2 linked regions of the Mesorhizobium opportunistum WSM2075 genome follow. The protein of the gene in region 2 interacts with the protein of the main gene of each other region in a pairwise test. Links are inferred from orthologs where the notes say so. Each region holds a gene or a part of one and is shown on either strand. Other genes may lie near its edges. The genes, in order: def and MESOP_RS04815.

The links.
Region 1: the proteins of MESOP_RS04815 (region 2) and def interact in binary tests that used the Escherichia coli proteins (3 or more experiments, as listed by UniProt). The link is inferred for Mesorhizobium opportunistum WSM2075 from one-to-one orthologs.

The regions. Positions count from the first base shown.
Region 1 is NC_015675.1:645,868-653,817, reverse strand. The notes cover bases 2,394-5,339. They hold def (peptide deformylase), read right to left. Parts: upstream 4,159-5,339; coding sequence 3,628-4,158; downstream 2,394-3,627. Other genes in these bases: MESOP_RS03005 (DNA recombination protein RmuC), read left to right, coding at 4,262-5,339; fmt (methionyl-tRNA formyltransferase), read right to left, coding at 2,671-3,624; MESOP_RS03020 (GNAT family N-acetyltransferase), read right to left, coding at 2,394-2,674. In the rest of the region: dapE (succinyl-diaminopimelate desuccinylase), read left to right, coding at 1-721; MESOP_RS03030 (hypothetical protein), read left to right, coding at 727-1,359; tRNA pseudouridine(38-40) synthase TruA, read right to left, coding at 1,395-2,144; more of MESOP_RS03020, read right to left, coding at 2,168-2,393; more of MESOP_RS03005, read left to right, coding at 5,340-5,533; MESOP_RS03000 (GFA family protein), read right to left, coding at 5,555-5,959; MESOP_RS02995 (cation diffusion facilitator family transporter), read right to left, coding at 6,024-6,992; MESOP_RS02990 (transglutaminase-like domain-containing protein), read right to left, coding at 7,114-7,923. UniProt on the Escherichia coli protein: Removes the formyl group from the N-terminal Met of newly synthesized proteins. Requires at least a dipeptide for an efficient rate of reaction. N-terminal L-methionine is a prerequisite for activity but the enzyme has broad specificity at other positions.
Region 2 is NC_015675.1:1,021,805-1,029,680, reverse strand. The notes cover bases 3,387-6,258. They hold MESOP_RS04815 (aspartate-semialdehyde dehydrogenase), read right to left. Parts: upstream 5,404-6,258; coding sequence 4,369-5,403; downstream 3,387-4,368. Other genes in these bases: MESOP_RS04805 (DEAD/DEAH box helicase), read left to right, coding at 5,983-6,258; MESOP_RS04825 (ACT domain-containing protein), read left to right, coding at 3,415-3,822. In the rest of the region: ffh (signal recognition particle protein), read left to right, coding at 1-831; MESOP_RS04845 (chorismate mutase), read left to right, coding at 840-1,181; rpsP (30S ribosomal protein S16), read left to right, coding at 1,249-1,650; MESOP_RS04835 (acyl-CoA thioester hydrolase/BAAT C-terminal domain-containing protein), read left to right, coding at 1,849-2,694; MESOP_RS04830 (YMGG-like glycine zipper-containing protein), read right to left, coding at 2,844-3,107; more of MESOP_RS04805, read left to right, coding at 6,259-7,845.

The sequences.
Region 1 (7,950 bases), 370 kb from region 2 along the record:
CCGGGGCGAGAAGTGGGATGCCTCGATCGTCGGCGAGCCGACCAACCCGGATGCGCTCGGCGACATGATCAAGATCGGCCGGCGCGGCTCGATGTCGGGCGCCGTTACCGTCAATGGCCGCCAGGGCCATGCCGCCTATCCGCAGCTTGCCGACAATCCGGTGCGCGGGCTGATGAGCCTGGTCGACGCCTTGCTGCATCCCGTCTTCGACAAGGGAACCAGGGATTTCCAGCCGACCAATCTGGAAGTCACCTCAATCGATGTCGGCAACCCGGCCACCAACGTCATCCCGGCGAAGGCGGTCGCTGTCTTCAACATCCGCTTTAACGACACCTGGACGGCCGAAACCCTTCAGGCCGAAATCCACAACCGCCTCGACCAGGCGGCCGGCCGCAAGAAATATCGGCCGGGCAAGAAGACGCCGGTCGACTACGATCTCGTCTGGCGCGACCGTCCGAGCCACGTCTTCCTGACCCGTGACGACCGGCTGGTCGAAACGCTTGCCGGCTCGATCAAGTCGGCGGTTGGCAAGGAGCCGACGCTGTCGACCTCGGGCGGCACGTCGGACGCGCGCTTCATCAAGGACTATTGTCCGGTGGTCGAGTTCGGCTTGGTCGGCAAGACCATGCACATGGTCGATGAGCGCGTCGCCATTGCCGATCTCGAAACACTGACGCGGATCTACCAGCGCTTCATCGAAGACTGGTTCGGGCAGGGCTGAGCGGCATGCTTTCGGCGGACGAAACCCAAGCTTCGCTGACTGGCGCCTGGCGGCTGATGCTCGGCAAGGTCGACGGCCTGCGCCTGCTCGACCTGTCGGCCGACGGGTTCTGGAATTCCTTCTTCGCCATCATCGTTGCGGCGCCGGCGCTGATCGTCGGCTGGGTCGGTATCGCCAACGAGATCGGCGATCCCGACGCCTTCGCGGGTCGCTTCAGCATGCTGCTGCGGTTGGCGACCGTCGATATCGGCTCCTGGGTGCTGCCGCTGGTCGCGCTCGCCCTGGTGGCGCCGCGCGCTGGTATCGGTGGCCGTTTCGTCCACTATGTCGTTGCCAGCAACTGGGCCTCGGCGATCACCGCCTGGCTGATGCTGCCGTCGGCGCTGATCAGGCTCTTCCTGTCGTCGGCAAGCCAGGTCTCGAGCCTCGTATCGCTGCTGTTGTTCGCCCTGTCGATGGTGCTGACCTGGCGCATGACGAACGCCACGATCGGCAAGGGAGCGGCGGTCGGCACCGCCGTCTTCGTCGGCATGTTCATCGCGTCGCTGCTGGTGCTGTTCGGGCTGCAGATGTTGCTCGGCATCGCCGTGCCGGACGATGTCGGGGCTCAGAGCCTTTCCGGGCTCTATCCCGGATAGAGCCCCGTCTCTATCCCGGATAGAGCCTCCTGCCTCTATTCGGAATAGTCGACGCCAATGAGAAAAAGCCCGTCGGGCGGCGCCACCTGGCCGCAGGCGGCGCGGTCGCGCGCTTCGAGCGCCGCCTTGAAATCGTTGGCGCTCCAGCTGCCGTCGCCGACGCGCTTGAGCGAACCGACCATGGATCGCACCTGGTTGTGCAGGAAGGAGCGTGCCGAAGCCCGCACCTCGATCATGTCGCCCTGTCTGCTCACGTCGAGCTGCTCCAGCGTCCGGACCGGGCTGTTGGCCTGGCACTGCGTCGAGCGGAAGGTGGTGAAGTCGTGCCGCCCGAGCAGGATCTTGGCCGCTTCGTGCATGGCGCCGGCGTCGAGCCGCTTCGGCACCCACCACACCTTGCCCTTCTCCAGCGCCGAGGGCGCGCGTCGGTTGAGGATGCGGTAGAGATAGTGGCGGCCGGTGGCCGAGAATCGGGCGTCGAAATCGTCGGGGACGACGCCTGCCTTGAGGATGACAACGCGTGCGCCCGCCGCCTGCAGATGGGCGTTGACGGCATCGCGCACCTTGTCGCCAGGCCATGCCTTGACGAGGTCGACATGTGCGACCTGAGCCGTGGCGTGCACGCCCGCATCGGTGCGGCCGGCGGCGCGCAGTCGCACCGCCTCGCCGCAGAATTTTTCGATCGCCTCTTCGATCGCCTGCTGCACCGAAGGCTGATCGGCCTGGTGCTGCCAGCCGGCGAAAAGGCTGCCGTCATATTCGATGTCGAGGCGAAAACGCGGCATGCCGGGCAGCTATACGCTTTCGCCTAGGCGGCGAGAGCGGTGAAGGCGGAAGCATAGATCAGACTGCCGGTTTCCGGAGCGTCGCCCCAGGCCAGCGCCTGCAGCGCTTCGCCCTGGTATTCGCTCTCGAACTTTTCGGCCCGCGTATGGCTATAGCCGAAACGGCCGTAATAGGCCGGATCGCCCAGCACCACGGCCAGCGTCTCGCCGGTATCCTTGAGGCGGATATGCGCCTCGCGGATCAGCGCGCCGCCAATGCCGCTGCCATGGAAGGAGGGCTCCACCGCCAGCGGCGCGAGCGCCACGGCGGCGAAGCTCTTGCCGCCATTTTGGACGAACAGCCGGGAAAACAGGATGTGGCCGACCACTTGCCCATCTTCCTCCGCCACCAGTTCGACGACGGCATCGCCGCCGGTCACCAGCGCATCGACCAGCCCGGCTTCCGCCTGCTGGCCGAAAGCGTGTTCCTCGACGTCGCGAATGGCCTCGCGATCCCGCGGCGTCGCCGCGCGTATCGACATCATGCTCATGAGAACTTCATTCCTTTTTCGATCTTGGCCCCGCGCAGGAATTCCGGCGCGGCAGCAGGCCTTCCGCCCGCGCGTTGAACTTCGACCAGCCTGACCGCGCCTGTTCCGCAGGCTACCGTCAGCCGGTCATCGAGAATGCCTCCCGACTCGCCCAAATCATCCGAAAGCGGCAGGCCTTCGGACAGCGTCGAGCGAAGCAGTTTCAGCCGCTCCGGGCGGCCGCCAATGTCAATCTCGGACCAGGCGCCGGGAAAGGGCGACAGGCCGCGAATGGTGTTGTGGACCTCGGCCGCCGGCCGCGTCCAGTCCACATGCGTCTCGGATTTATCGATTTTTCTGGCGTAAGTCACCCCATCCACGGCCTGTGTGGTAAATCTCAGGGTGCTCTCTTCCAGCCGCGCCAGCGCTTCCACCATCAGGGCAGCACCGATGCTCATCAACCGATCATGCAGATCGCCGGCCGTCATATCGGGTTCGATGGCGCATTTTTCAACCAGTCCCACCGGCCCGGTGTCCAGGCCCTCTTCCATGCGCATCACCATCATGCCGGTTTCCAGGTCGCCCGCCATGATGGCGCGCTGGATGGGAGCCGCGCCCCGCCACCGCGGCAACAGTGACGCATGGCCGTTGATGCAGCCGAGCCGGGGCGCGTCGAGGACCGCCTTCGGCAATAGCAACCCATAGGCGACGACCACCGCGATATCCGCCCCCAGGGCATGCAAAGCGGCCTGCTCGGCTTCGCCTTTCAGCGATACGGGCATGCGCACCTCGACGCCCAGCCGCTCAGCCTCGCGCTGCACCGGCGACGGCGTCAGTTCCAGCCCGCGCCGTCCGGCGGCGCGCGGCGGCTGGGTATAGACGGCTGCAATCTGGTGTCCCGCTTCGGCAAGCGCGCGCAACGTCGGCACCGAAAACTCAGGCGTGCCCATGAAGATGACGCGAAGGGGCATTCCCTATCCCACCAGTTTGCCCGGCGCCTTGTCCTTGGCGAGCTTCTTGAACTTCTTCACCACCATGTCGCGCTTCAGCTTCGAGATGTGGTCGATGAACAGCACGCCGTTGAGGTGGTCGATCTCGTGCTGCAGGCAGGTCGCCATCAGCCCCTCGGCCTCCATCTCCTGCAGCTTGCCGTCGCGATCGAGGTATTTTACGCGCACCGAAGCGGGGCGTTCGACTTCGGCGTAATAGTCGGGGATGGATAGGCAGCCTTCCTCGTAGACCGAGCGGGCGTCGGCGCTTTCCAGGATTTCCGGATTGATGAAGACATGCGGCGCCGGCGTCTCGTCTTCCTTGGCGAGATCGATCACCAGCATGCGCAGGGGTTCGCCGATCTGGATCGCGGCCAGCCCGATGCCTGGCGCGTCATACATGGTGGCCAGCATGTCGTCGGCTAATCCGCGCAACGGCGCGTCGACGCGTTCCACCGGCTTGGAAACCTGGCGCAGGATGGGGTCGGGAAGGATGATGAGCGGCTTGATCGGCATGGCGTTCCACGTAAGACGTCCAGCGAAGAGCGTCAACCGGGGCGTCTGAGCCTCGTTCACGTTTTGATCTGTGTCGTCGGGCCGAATCGGCTATGCTGTCCACATGAATGACCTGAGCACCATCCTTTCGGAGCCCGTGGCACGGCTTGGCGCCTCCACGATCACGCTTGGCCACGCGCTGGCTTTCGGCGCATTGCTGTTTCTTGGCCTGTTCGTGGCGCTTGTCGTCGCGCTGTGGCGGTCGGCCAAGGCGCGCGCCGTGGCGGCTGCCGAAGCCGCCGACCATGCTCGCGACGCCGAAGCGCGGATGGCCGGCATTCTGCAATCCCAGGCCGAGATGCAGGGCCGCATGGGCGCCATCGCCGAAGTGTTCGGCGCGCGCCAGGCAGAGCTGACGCAATCGATCGGCCAGCGCCTCGACGCCATGACCGGCCGCATCGGCCAGACCATGACCGAACAGACCAAATCCACGCATGAGAGCCTGGCGAAGCTGCAGGAGCGGCTGGCGGTCATCGACACCGCGCAGGGCAACATCCAGTCGCTCGCCGGCCAGGTCGTGCAGTTGCAGGCGATCCTCTCCAACAAGCAGACGCGCGGCGCCTTCGGCCAGTCGCGCATGGAGGCCATCGTCGCCGACGGCCTGCCGCATGGCGCTTACGAGTTCCAGGCAACGCTGTCGAACGGCAGCCGGCCCGATTGCCTGGTGAAAATGCCGAATGGCGCGCCGTCGCTGGCGATCGACGCCAAGTTTCCGCTGGAGGCATGGAACGCCATCCGTGCCGCCGATGGCGCCGACCTGCAGAAGGTCGCCGCCCAGGCCTTCCGCCGCGACATCGAGATCCATGTCCGCGACATCTCGGAAAAATACCTGATCCAGGGCGAGACGCAGGACACCGCCTTCATGTTCGTGCCGTCGGAATCGGTGTTCGCCGAGATCCACGAGAATTTCGAGGCGATTGTCCACAAGGCGCATCGGGCGCGCGTCGTTATCGTTTCGCCGTCGCTGCTGATGCTGTCGATCCAGGTCATCCAGGCCATCCTCAAGGACGCCCGCATGCGCGAACAGGCGCATCTGATCCAGGGCGAGGTGATCCGGCTGATGGAGGATGTCGCGCGGGTCGACGAGCGGGTGCGCAAATTGCAGGTCCATTTCGGCCAGTCGGCCAAGGACATCGACGATATCCTGGTCTCGACATCGAAGGTCACCAAGCGCGGCCAGAAGATCGAGGCGCTGGAATTCGGCGCGCAGCCAGACGGCGATGCCGGCCCGGACGGAGCCTCACGCGCACCGGCCGCGAAGGCCGATGCAGGCCCCCGCGTCGCCGATTCGAAGACCGGGCAGCTCAGGCTGAGGGTCGTCGAAGGCGACGATTGAGGCGCAGCGCCGGACCCGGCGCTACTGCTCCTCCACCGTGGTCATGCCCTGAAATTCAGGCAGCCAGTGCAGCGCCGAGCGGTGCCATTTCTGCAGTGTCGGAACCAGATCCTGACGTTGCCGCGCGGTCCCCGCCCGAATTCCATAGACCTTCGGACCATCGCCGACCGACGTGGCGTAAAGGTGCGAGCCGCAGTCTGCGCAAAAGGCCTGGACGCGCTTGGCGCCGCTCGCCACGGTCTTGATGTAGATTTTCGGGGTGCCCCGCGTGATCCGGTAGTTGTTTTCCGGCGCCGGAACCGTCACGCGAAAGGCGGTGCCGGTCAGCTGCTGGCAATCCGTGCAATGGCAGATAGAGGTCTTTTCCGGGTCGACCTCCGCTTCATAGGTGATGGCGCCACAGTGGCATCCGCCGTCTATCTTCATCGTCGTTCCTCCTGCAATTCGGACCAATCTTAGCGGGGCAAGCCCGCGAGGCAACTTCGCTTTGCTAGTCCAAGGCCGGGTCGGACATGGCACCGATCAGCTTGCGCCGCTGCTCCCAGGTGCCAGTGGTCTGCGGCTTGACGAACAGCCGCGTGATCTCCGGCATCTCTGTATTCAGTCGTTTCTCGATGCGCTCCACGCACGCCTCGATCTCCGGCGCCGCCAGATGATCCTCGAACTCGATGCTCAGGGCGGCGACGATCTCTGCCGGTCCCATATGGACGGTCAGAACGCCGTTCGCCCGCTGTACCGCTGAATCCTGCTGGACGATCGCCAGCACCCTTTTCTGCACCTCGGGTGAAGCCGGCTCGCCGATGAGCAGGCCCTTGCTTTCGCGAGCCAGGAAGACCGCCGTCGCGCCGAGGATGAGGGCGATGCCGATGGAAGCGGCACCGTCGAGTTCCGGCATATCGAGCAATTCCGCCGCCAGGATGCCGGCAAAGGCGACGATCAGGCCGAGCAGGGCGGCGCTGTCCTCGAACAGCACGGTGTAGACGCTCGGGTCCTTGCTCGATTGCACGGCTTGCAGCCAGCCTTCCTGCCTGCCCTTCTGCCGGCGGAACTCCTTCAGCGCCACCAGCCAGGAGCTGCCTTCGAACAGGAAGGACAGGCCAAGGACGATGTAGTTCACCTTGACGTTGGCAACCGGTTCTGGCGCCATAATATGGATGATGCCCTCATAGAACGACACGCCGGCACCCAGAGCGAAGACCAGGAGAGCGACGATGAAGCTCCAGAAATAGAGTTCGCGGCCGTGGCCCAGCGGATGCGTGCGGTCGGCCGGACGCGCGGCACGATGCATGCCATAGAGCAGCAGGCTGCCATTGCCGGTGTCGACCAGCGAGTGCACGCCCTCCGACAGCATCGCCGAACTGCCGGTGAAGAAGGCGGCGGCGAATTTGGTCAGCGCGATGGCGAGATTGCCCGCCAGCGCCGCATAGATAACCGTTTTCGAGCCGCCATGCCCGGCCATGCAATGCTGTCTCCTTCAGGATACCCATCGTAGCTGCCCCGCCGCCGAAGCTCCACAGGCAGCACAACGCACGAACCGTCCCGATCGTTCAGGTCGTTGAAGGCTCCAGGGCTGGAACCTTCTATTCGACGATCTCGTCGGTCCACACCTTGAAGCCGGCAAGCGTGCCCGGTCCGAAAATATGGGTCAGCGGCACGTCCGCCGCGTCGCGGCCGGAGGCGATCAGGATGCGGCCGATGCGCGGCGCATTGTTTCGCGGATCGAAAGCATGCCAGCGACCGCCGAGGTAGACCTCCATCCAGGCGCAGAAATCCATGCTCGCCCAAGGCTTCGGCATGCCGATGTCGCTGATGTAGCCGGTGCAATAGCGCGTCGGGATGTTGAGCGCCCGGCAGAAGGTGACGGCAAGATGCGCGAAGTCGCGGCACACGCCGCTCTGCTCGCGATAGGCTTCGGCGGCGGTGCGCGTCGGCCGTGCATTGCCATAGTTGAAGACGATGTGATTGTGGACGAAATCGCACACCGCCTGCACGCGCGGGATGCCTGGTGGCGTATGGCCGAACAGCCGCCACGCTTCGCTTGCCAAAAGGTCGCTCTCGCAAAACCGGCTGGGCAGCAGGAACAGCAGCGTCTCCGCCGGCAGGTCGCGCCCCTCGTGCTGCCAGGCCATCAGCTCGCTCATCTCGAATGTACCGGGATCGCGGATTACCGCATCGGTACCGAAGGTAAAACGCCCGGGCGGCGCGACGAAGCGGTTGCACCAATTGCCGAAACTGTCGCGATAGCTCTCGATCGGCACCGGCGGGTTCGAGGTCAAAAAGTCAGGCCGCTCGAGATCGGAGGCACGGGAGTAGTGGACATTGAGCATCGCGATGAGCGGCGTTTCCTGCGGAAAGTCGAAGCTCATCTCGCAGCCGATGTGGATTCGCATCGTCGTCCTGACCGGCCTGCCTGGCAA
Region 2 (7,876 bases):
CTTTCGATGCGCGCCGTCACCGGCAAGCCGATCAAGCTGATCGGCACCGGCGAAAAGATGGACGGGCTGGAGGAATTCCACCCCAAGCGCATCGCCGACCGTATCCTCGGCATGGGCGACATCGTCAGCCTGGTCGAGAAGGCCGCCGAGAACATCGACGCCGAGCAGGCGGCGGCGATGGCCAAGAAGATGCAGTCGGGCAAGTTCGACCTGAACGACCTCGCCCAGCAGCTTCAGCAGATGTCGAAGATGGGTGGCATGGGCGGCATCATGGGCATGATGCCGGGCATGGGCAAGATGAAGGACCAGATGGCCGCCGCCGGTCTCGACGACAAGATGTTCGGCCGCCAGCTCGCCATCATCTCCTCGATGACCAAGGCCGAGCGCGCCAATCCCGATATGCTCAAGCACTCGCGCAAGAAGCGCATCGCCGCCGGCTCCGGCACCGACGCGGCCGAGATCAACAAGCTCCTGAAGATGCATCGCGGCATGGCCGACATGATGAAGGCGATGGGCGGCAAGGGCAAAGGCGGCGGCCTGATGCGCGGCATGATGGGCGGCCTTGCCTCCAAGATGGGCCTCGGCAGCATGATGCCTGGTGGCATGGGAGGTATGGGCGGGATGCCTGACCTGTCCAAGATGGATCCCAAGCAGCTCGAAGCCTTGCAGAAGCAGGCGCAGGCCGCGGGCCTTGGCGGTATGAAGGGTCTTCCTGGCGGTAGTGGCCTGCCCGGCCTGCCCGGCCTGCCCGGCCTGCCCGGCGGCACGAAACTTCCGGGGCTTCCCGGCCTGGGTGGCGGCGGACTGCCCGGCCTTGGCAAGAAGAAGTGAGAATACGGATGAACGAAGACAAGGACATGGCCGACGCACGCACCATCCTGGCCGGCTACCGCGCCTCGATCGACAACATCGATGCCGCCCTCATCCACATGCTGGCCGAGCGCTTCCGCTGCACCAAGGCGGTCGGCGTGCTGAAGGCCGAGCATGGCTTGCCGCCGGCCGACCCGGCGCGCGAGCAGCAGCAGATAGCCCGTCTTCGCCAGCTGGCGCATGACGCACATCTCGACCCCGATTTCGCGGAGAAATTCCTCAACTTCGTCGTCCGCGAAGTGATCCGACACCACGAACAGATCGCCGCTTCGAGCAGCGGCGGGACAAAAAATCCGCTGCCAACGGCGTGACGAAACCGGCTGAGAAATCTCAGTCGAAATCCAATCAAACGAAATCAGAGCTTTTAGGAGAAAAGAAATGGCACTGAAGATCAGACTGGCCCGTGCGGGTTCGAAGAAGCGTCCTTACTACCACGTTGTCGTCGCCGACGCCCGTTCGCCGCGCGACGGCCGGTTCATCGAGTCGCTCGGCTCGTGGAACCCGCTGCTGCCCAAGGACGGCGAGCGCGTCAAGGTCGACGCCGACCGTGTCAAGCATTGGCTGTCGCATGGCGCCCAGCCGACGGACCGCGTGCTGCGCTTCCTCGACGAGGCCGGCCTTGCCAAGCGCGACGCCCGCTCCAACCCGAAGAAGGCCGAGCCGGGCAAGAAGGCGCAGGAGCGCGCCGCCCTGCTGAAGAAGGCGCAGGAAGACGCCGCGGCCGCCGTTGCGGCTGCTGCCGCCGCTCCGGCCGAGGCGGAAGCCGCCACCGCCGAGTAAAATATTGCTTCATCGCATCGACGAAACGGCGGGCCTGTGCCCGCCGTTTTGCTATTATCCGGCAATGCTACGGTGGCATCCAATGCATGTCGCCCAAAAGTGATCTCGGTTTTGGCGGGTCGACATGCATAAAACAAGGACCTGAAGCGCGTCGCATGAATCCGTCTCGACGCGACACGCTTTAGGCCGATGGAGCGGATGGGCGAACGGGCAATCACGGAAGACATCCTGTCCGGTGGCGTTGCCGGAAAGCTGTTGCGATGCACCGGCGCCACGACGGGCGTCGTTGTCTTGAGCGGATCCAGCGGCCGCGTCGACGTCGCTCGCGCGCGGCTGTTTGCCAGGCAAGGGGCGTCGGCGCTCGCTCTCCGCTGGTTTGGCGGCGAAGGCCAGGTTCCCGGCATCTGCGAGGTCCCTCTCGAGACGTTTTTCGCCGCAACCGACCATCTCGCCGGACTGGGATGCCGGCGCATCGTCTATGTCGGCACGTCCAAGGGTGCCGAAGCATCCTTGCTCGCGGCGGCCCATGACCCGCGCATCGATGCCGTGGTGGCGATCAGCCCGACATCGGTGGTTTGGGGAAACATCGGGCCGGGCCGCGACGGCATCGCCTGGCCTGAACGATCGTCGTGGACCCTGGAGGGGCTTCCATTGCCGTTCGTTCCAACCGACCCGAACTGGAACGCAAGCCATGTCGACGGCCTGGTGTCCTACCGAGAACTCTTCAAGCACTGCCTGACAAATTTCTGGGAGGAAGCGGCCAGGGCCGCCATTCCGGTCGAGGCAATCCCGGCCGAGATCGTGCTGGTCGCGGGCGGCGACGACGCGCTGTGGCCATCGCTGGATTTCGCCGAAGCGATCGTTCAGCGCCGAAAAGATGCCGGAAAGGCCACACGCCTGGTTTCAGCGCCCGACGCTGGCCACCGCATCCTCTTGCCGGGGGAAACCACCTCACGTTCGATATCCCACGCGCATGGCGGCAACGATCGCGCCGATGCGGATCTCGGCCGGGAAGCCTGGGAATACATCCGAAAACTGCTCTGACTCTTTGTTCTGACGCAATTCCCAAGGGAAAGCGCTATGCGCTTTTCCCGGAAAAACCGTCTCACACTTTTCCTGGAATTGCTCTGATTTATCCATCTTATGAAAACGGCGGGCCCGGGCCCGCCGTTTTGATCTCAGCCCGGAGGCAATCAATAGCCGCTCGGACAGCGGTCGACATAGACCCGACCATAGCGGTCGCGGTATCGGCACTTGCCGCTTTCGCTGGCATGGCCGATCAGCGCGCCGGCCACGGCACCGACAGCGCCCCCGACAACCGCGCCCTGCACCGGATCGCCCGCAACCGCGGCACCGACCGCGGCACCGCCAAGGCCACCCACGGCAGCGCCTTTTTCCGTCTGCGAACATGCGCCGAGCGCCGTCGCCAACACCAGAATGGTCAAGATTTTCGTCATCTTTTCGTTCCTCTCACACGCGGATCGCCGTCTCGCCGCCTGGTTCTTAACTCTCAGACGGCTAATTTGATCCCGAGGAGAACAAAGATCGCGATGCCGCCGGCTCGACAAGCGGTAGCGTGCCGTGCCGGTCATGCGTCGGTTTCGCGCTTCAGATTGGCGAGGCCGACCCCAAAATCCCCGCCGATCAACGAAATTGGCTATTGGCGAAAGCGGAAGCGACATCCGGGGTGCTGTCCCTCCAGCTTCACATCGCGACTATCGGCATTCATCGCTCGCGGCTATGGATGCATCCGGTGAGGAACAAATGACTGGCGAAACCGATCTGAAGACATTGCTGGCATCGATGACGCCGGAATTGCTGGATGGCATTTATGTCTTCGCCACGCTGGCGCCTGGAATTCCCCAGCCGGAAGGCCTCGAACCGCTCATGATATTCCGCGAGCGCGAGGGCACGACGCTGATCGTGCCCGAGGCGGCGGCCCATGCCGCCGGGCTGGCCGCCTCGTTCCGCTGCCGGATGATCACGCTGAACATCCACTCATCGCTGGAAGCAGTCGGCTTCCTCGCCGCCATCACCACGCGACTGGCAACCGCCGGCATGGGCGTCAATCCGGTCTCGGCTTTCTACCACGATCACCTGTTCGTGCCGGCGGAGCGGGCCGAGGAGGCAATGGAGCTGCTGATGGAACTGGCCAAGGAGAACAGAGTTTAGCGCGGCGGCCAAAGCTGCCGATCTCCCCCCTCGTGGGGGAGATGCCCGGTAGGGCAGAGGGGGGCGTGACGGAACGCCAACCTCCTTCATTTGCGACCAGTAAAAGGTCGGTGAGCACAACCGAGATCGATTGAGAGGAAAGAGGGACAGCGCCCCCCTCTGTCCTGCCGGACATCTCCCCCACGAGGGGGGAGATTGGCCTTCATCAATGCCTTCGCAAACCTAACACCAATCGGCCGAAGGCCGAGCCCGCGACCGCGGGCCGCCGGTCGTCCGGCGCCCTCGCGGAGGGCCAGCCGCGCAAGCGGCGATACGGCCCGTGAGCGAAAGCTGAATCGGCCGCAGGCCGAGCCCGCGACCGCGGGCCGCCGGCCGTCCGGCGCCCTCGCGGAGGGCCAGCCGCGCAGCGGCGATACGGCCCGTGAGCGAAAGCTGAATCGGCCGAAGGCCGAGCCCGCGACTGCGGGCCGCCGGTCGTCCGGCGCCCTCGCGGAGGGCCAGCCGCGCAAGCGGCGGTGCGGCCCGTGAGCGATAACCAAAGACCCGTCAGGCCGCCTTCTTCTTCGGCTGGATCAGTCCGCGCTCGACCAGCAGCTCGGCGATCTGCACCGCGTTGAGCGCCGCGCCCTTGCGCAGATTGTCGGAGACGATCCACATCGACAGGCCGTTGTCGACGGTCGAATCCTCGCGGATGCGCGAGATGAAGGTGGCGTCCTCGCCGGCCGATTCCAACGGCGTGATGTAGCCGCCATCCTCGCGCTTGTCCAAGACCTGGCAGCCCGGCGCATCGCGCAGGATATCGCGCGCCTCGTCGGCGGTGATCGGCTTTTCGAACTCGATGTTGACCGCTTCCGAATGGCCGATGAACACCGGCACGCGCACGCAGGTCGCCGTCAGCTTGATCTTGGGGTCGAGCATTTTCTTGGTCTCGGCCACCATCTTCCACTCTTCCTTGGTGAAGCCGTCGTCGAGGAAGACGTCGATATGCGGGATGACGTTGAAGGCGATGCGCTTGGTGAACTTCTTGACGTCGACCTGGTCGGCGACGAACACCGCGCGCGTCTGCGTGAACAGCTCGTCCATGCCTTCCTTGCCGGCGCCGGACACCGATTGGTAGGTCGCGACGACGACGCGCTTGATGGTGGCGGCATCGTGCAGCGGCTTCAGCGCCACGACCAGCTGTGCCGTCGAGCAGTTCGGGTTGGCGATGATGTTCTTGCGCGTGAACAGTGAGATCGCGTCCGGGTTCACTTCCGGCACGATCAGCGGCACGTCCTGGTCGTAGCGGAAGGCCGACGAATTATCGATGACCACGCAGCCCTGCTTGCCGATCTTCGGCGACCATTCCTTGGAGACGTTGCCGCCGGCCGACATGATGCAGATGTCGGTGTCGGAAAAATCATACTGGTCGAGCGTCCTGACCTTCAGCGTGCGGTCGCCGAACGACACTTCCGTGCCCTGGCTGCGCCGCGAGGCGAGCGCCACCACTTCGCTTACCGGAAAGCCGCGCTCTTCCAGTATGTTGAGCATTTCCCGACCCACATTGCCCGTGGCGCCGACGACTGCAACCTTGAAACTCATCGAAATCTCCTGTCCCTCTCCGCTTGGTTTTTGGAGAAAACCCGCCGGCCAATGCGGGTTCCGTCCCCCGGGCCGGACCCGGGAGAGGGTGGTTAGGCCAAGGGAATCACACCGTTTTGGTGGTGGTTTTGGCCATGGTTTTAGGGGAGCGGTAAGACGCGCGAACGCGCCCAGCCAGATGATTGTGGCCAGGGAGGTCGAATGCAATAGAAGCCATCAAAAGGCCGCGCATCGAAATGATCCCGTTCAGTGGCGGCTTTTACGCGGTTTGGTAAAAGAGTCAATTGCGTGTGCTGCTCTGCCTTCTCCCCCTGTGGGAGAAGGTGGATCGGCGCGACAGCGCCGAGACGGATGAGGGGTGCTCCAGCGGAGTGAGGCGTTGGTGTTCCCTGGAGCACCCCTCATCCGTCGCCTTCGGCGACACCTTCTCCCACAAGGGGAGAAGGAAGGCCGGTGCCGCTTGCCCTGTACAAGAGCGGCGGCAGGAAGTACGAACGGCCAAGATTGTTTGGCTGGCGATGCCGGCCCCGGCTCGTGCTCCCATGATGAGCGCAGAACCCCGAATTCCGAAAGAGTAAGATGTCCAACTTCGAAGCACTTGTTCCCGCGCTGGCAAAGGCGCTGGAAAAACGCGGCTATTCCGACCTGACCCCGGTCCAGAAGGCCGTCCTGGAGCTCGGCCAGGCCGATGCGCTGGTCTCGGCGCAGACCGGCTCCGGCAAGACCGTCGCCTTCGGCCTTGCCATGGCGCCGACGCTGCTCGACGGTGCGGACCGCTTTGCCCCAGCCACAGCGCCATTGGCGCTGGCGGTGGCGCCGACGCGCGAACTGGCGCTGCAGGTGACGCGCGAACTGGAATGGCTCTACGAAATGACCGGCGCCACGGTGGCGTCCTGCGTCGGCGGCATGGACATGCGCACAGAGCGGCGCGCGCTGGAGCGCGGCGCCCACATCGTCGTCGGCACGCCCGGCCGGCTGCGTGACCACATAACCCGAAACTCGCTCGACATGTCGGCGCTGAAAGCCGTCGTGCTCGACGAGGCCGACGAGATGCTCGATCTCGGTTTTCGCGAGGATCTCGAATTCATCCTCGACGCAGCCCCCGCCGAGCGCCGCACGCTGATGTTCTCGGCCACCGTGCCGCGCTCGATCGCCACGCTCGCCCAGGGCTATCAGCGTGACGCCGTGCGCATCTCGGCCGCCGGTGAGGAAAAACAGCATCTCGACATCGAGTACCGGGCGCTCAGCGTCGCCCCGGCCGACCGCGAGAACGCCATCATCAACGTACTGCGTTTTTATGAGGCGAAGAACGCGCTGGTGTTCTGCAACACGCGCGCCGCCGTCAATCATCTCACCGCGCGCTTCAACAACCGCAACTTTTCGGTCGTGGCGCTGTCGGGCGAGCTCAGCCAGAACGAGCGCAGCCATGCGCTGCAGGCGATGCGCGACGGCCGCGCCAAGGTCTGCATCGCCACCGATGTCGCGGCGCGCGGCATCGACCTGCCCAATCTCGAACTGGTCATCCACGCCGACCTGCCGACCAACCCGGAAACGCTGCTGCACCGCAGCGGCCGCACCGGGCGCGCCGGGCGCAAGGGCGTCAGCGCGCTGATCGTGCCGGGCAGCGCCCGCCGGCGCACCGAACGCCTGCTGCAGAGCGCCAAGCTGACCGCGACATGGGCAAGCCCGCCATCGGCCGACGACGTGATGCGGCGCGACGACGAGCGCATCCTTGCCGATCCGGCCTTCGACGAGCCGGTCAAGGACGACGAGCGCGCCTTCATCGACGCGCTTCTGAGCCAGCATGGCGCCGAGCAGGTGGCCGCCGCCTTCGTGCGCCAGTGCCGCGCCAGCCGCTCCGCGCCCGAGGATCTGATGGATGTGGCACCCTTCACGCCCTCGCGTGAAAGACCGGCGGGCGAAGGTTTCGCGCGCCGCGACGAAGCGCCCAGCCGGCGCGACGATTTCGGCGCCAGCGTCTGGTTTTCGCTGTCGATCGGACGCCGGCAGAATGCCGAGCCGCGCTGGCTGATCCCGATGCTGTGCCGTACCGGCAGCATCTCGAAGCGCGAGATCGGCGCCATCAAGATGCAGCCGGAAGAGACCTTCGTGCAGATCGCCGCCGACTGGGCCGATCGTTTCCTGACGGCGATCGGTCCCGACCGCAAACTCCAGGGCAACATCGTGGTCAAGCGGCTGGACGGCACACCGGACCTGTCGCGGGCCGGCTACCAGCCGCCAAGCCCCGACAAGAAACCGCATCGCGGCAAGGCGCCGTTCGACCCCAACGCACCGAAGCACAAGTTCGAGAAGCGTGCACCGGCAGCCGAACGCCCCGCCGCCGCGCATGAGGCGAAGCCGTGGGCGAAGAAGCCGGGCAAGCCGAAATTCGACAATGCCGGCCCGCCGAAGCACAAGAAGGCGAAGAAGCGGCCAGGTTGAGCATGATGCCGAAAAGTATGTGAAACGGGTT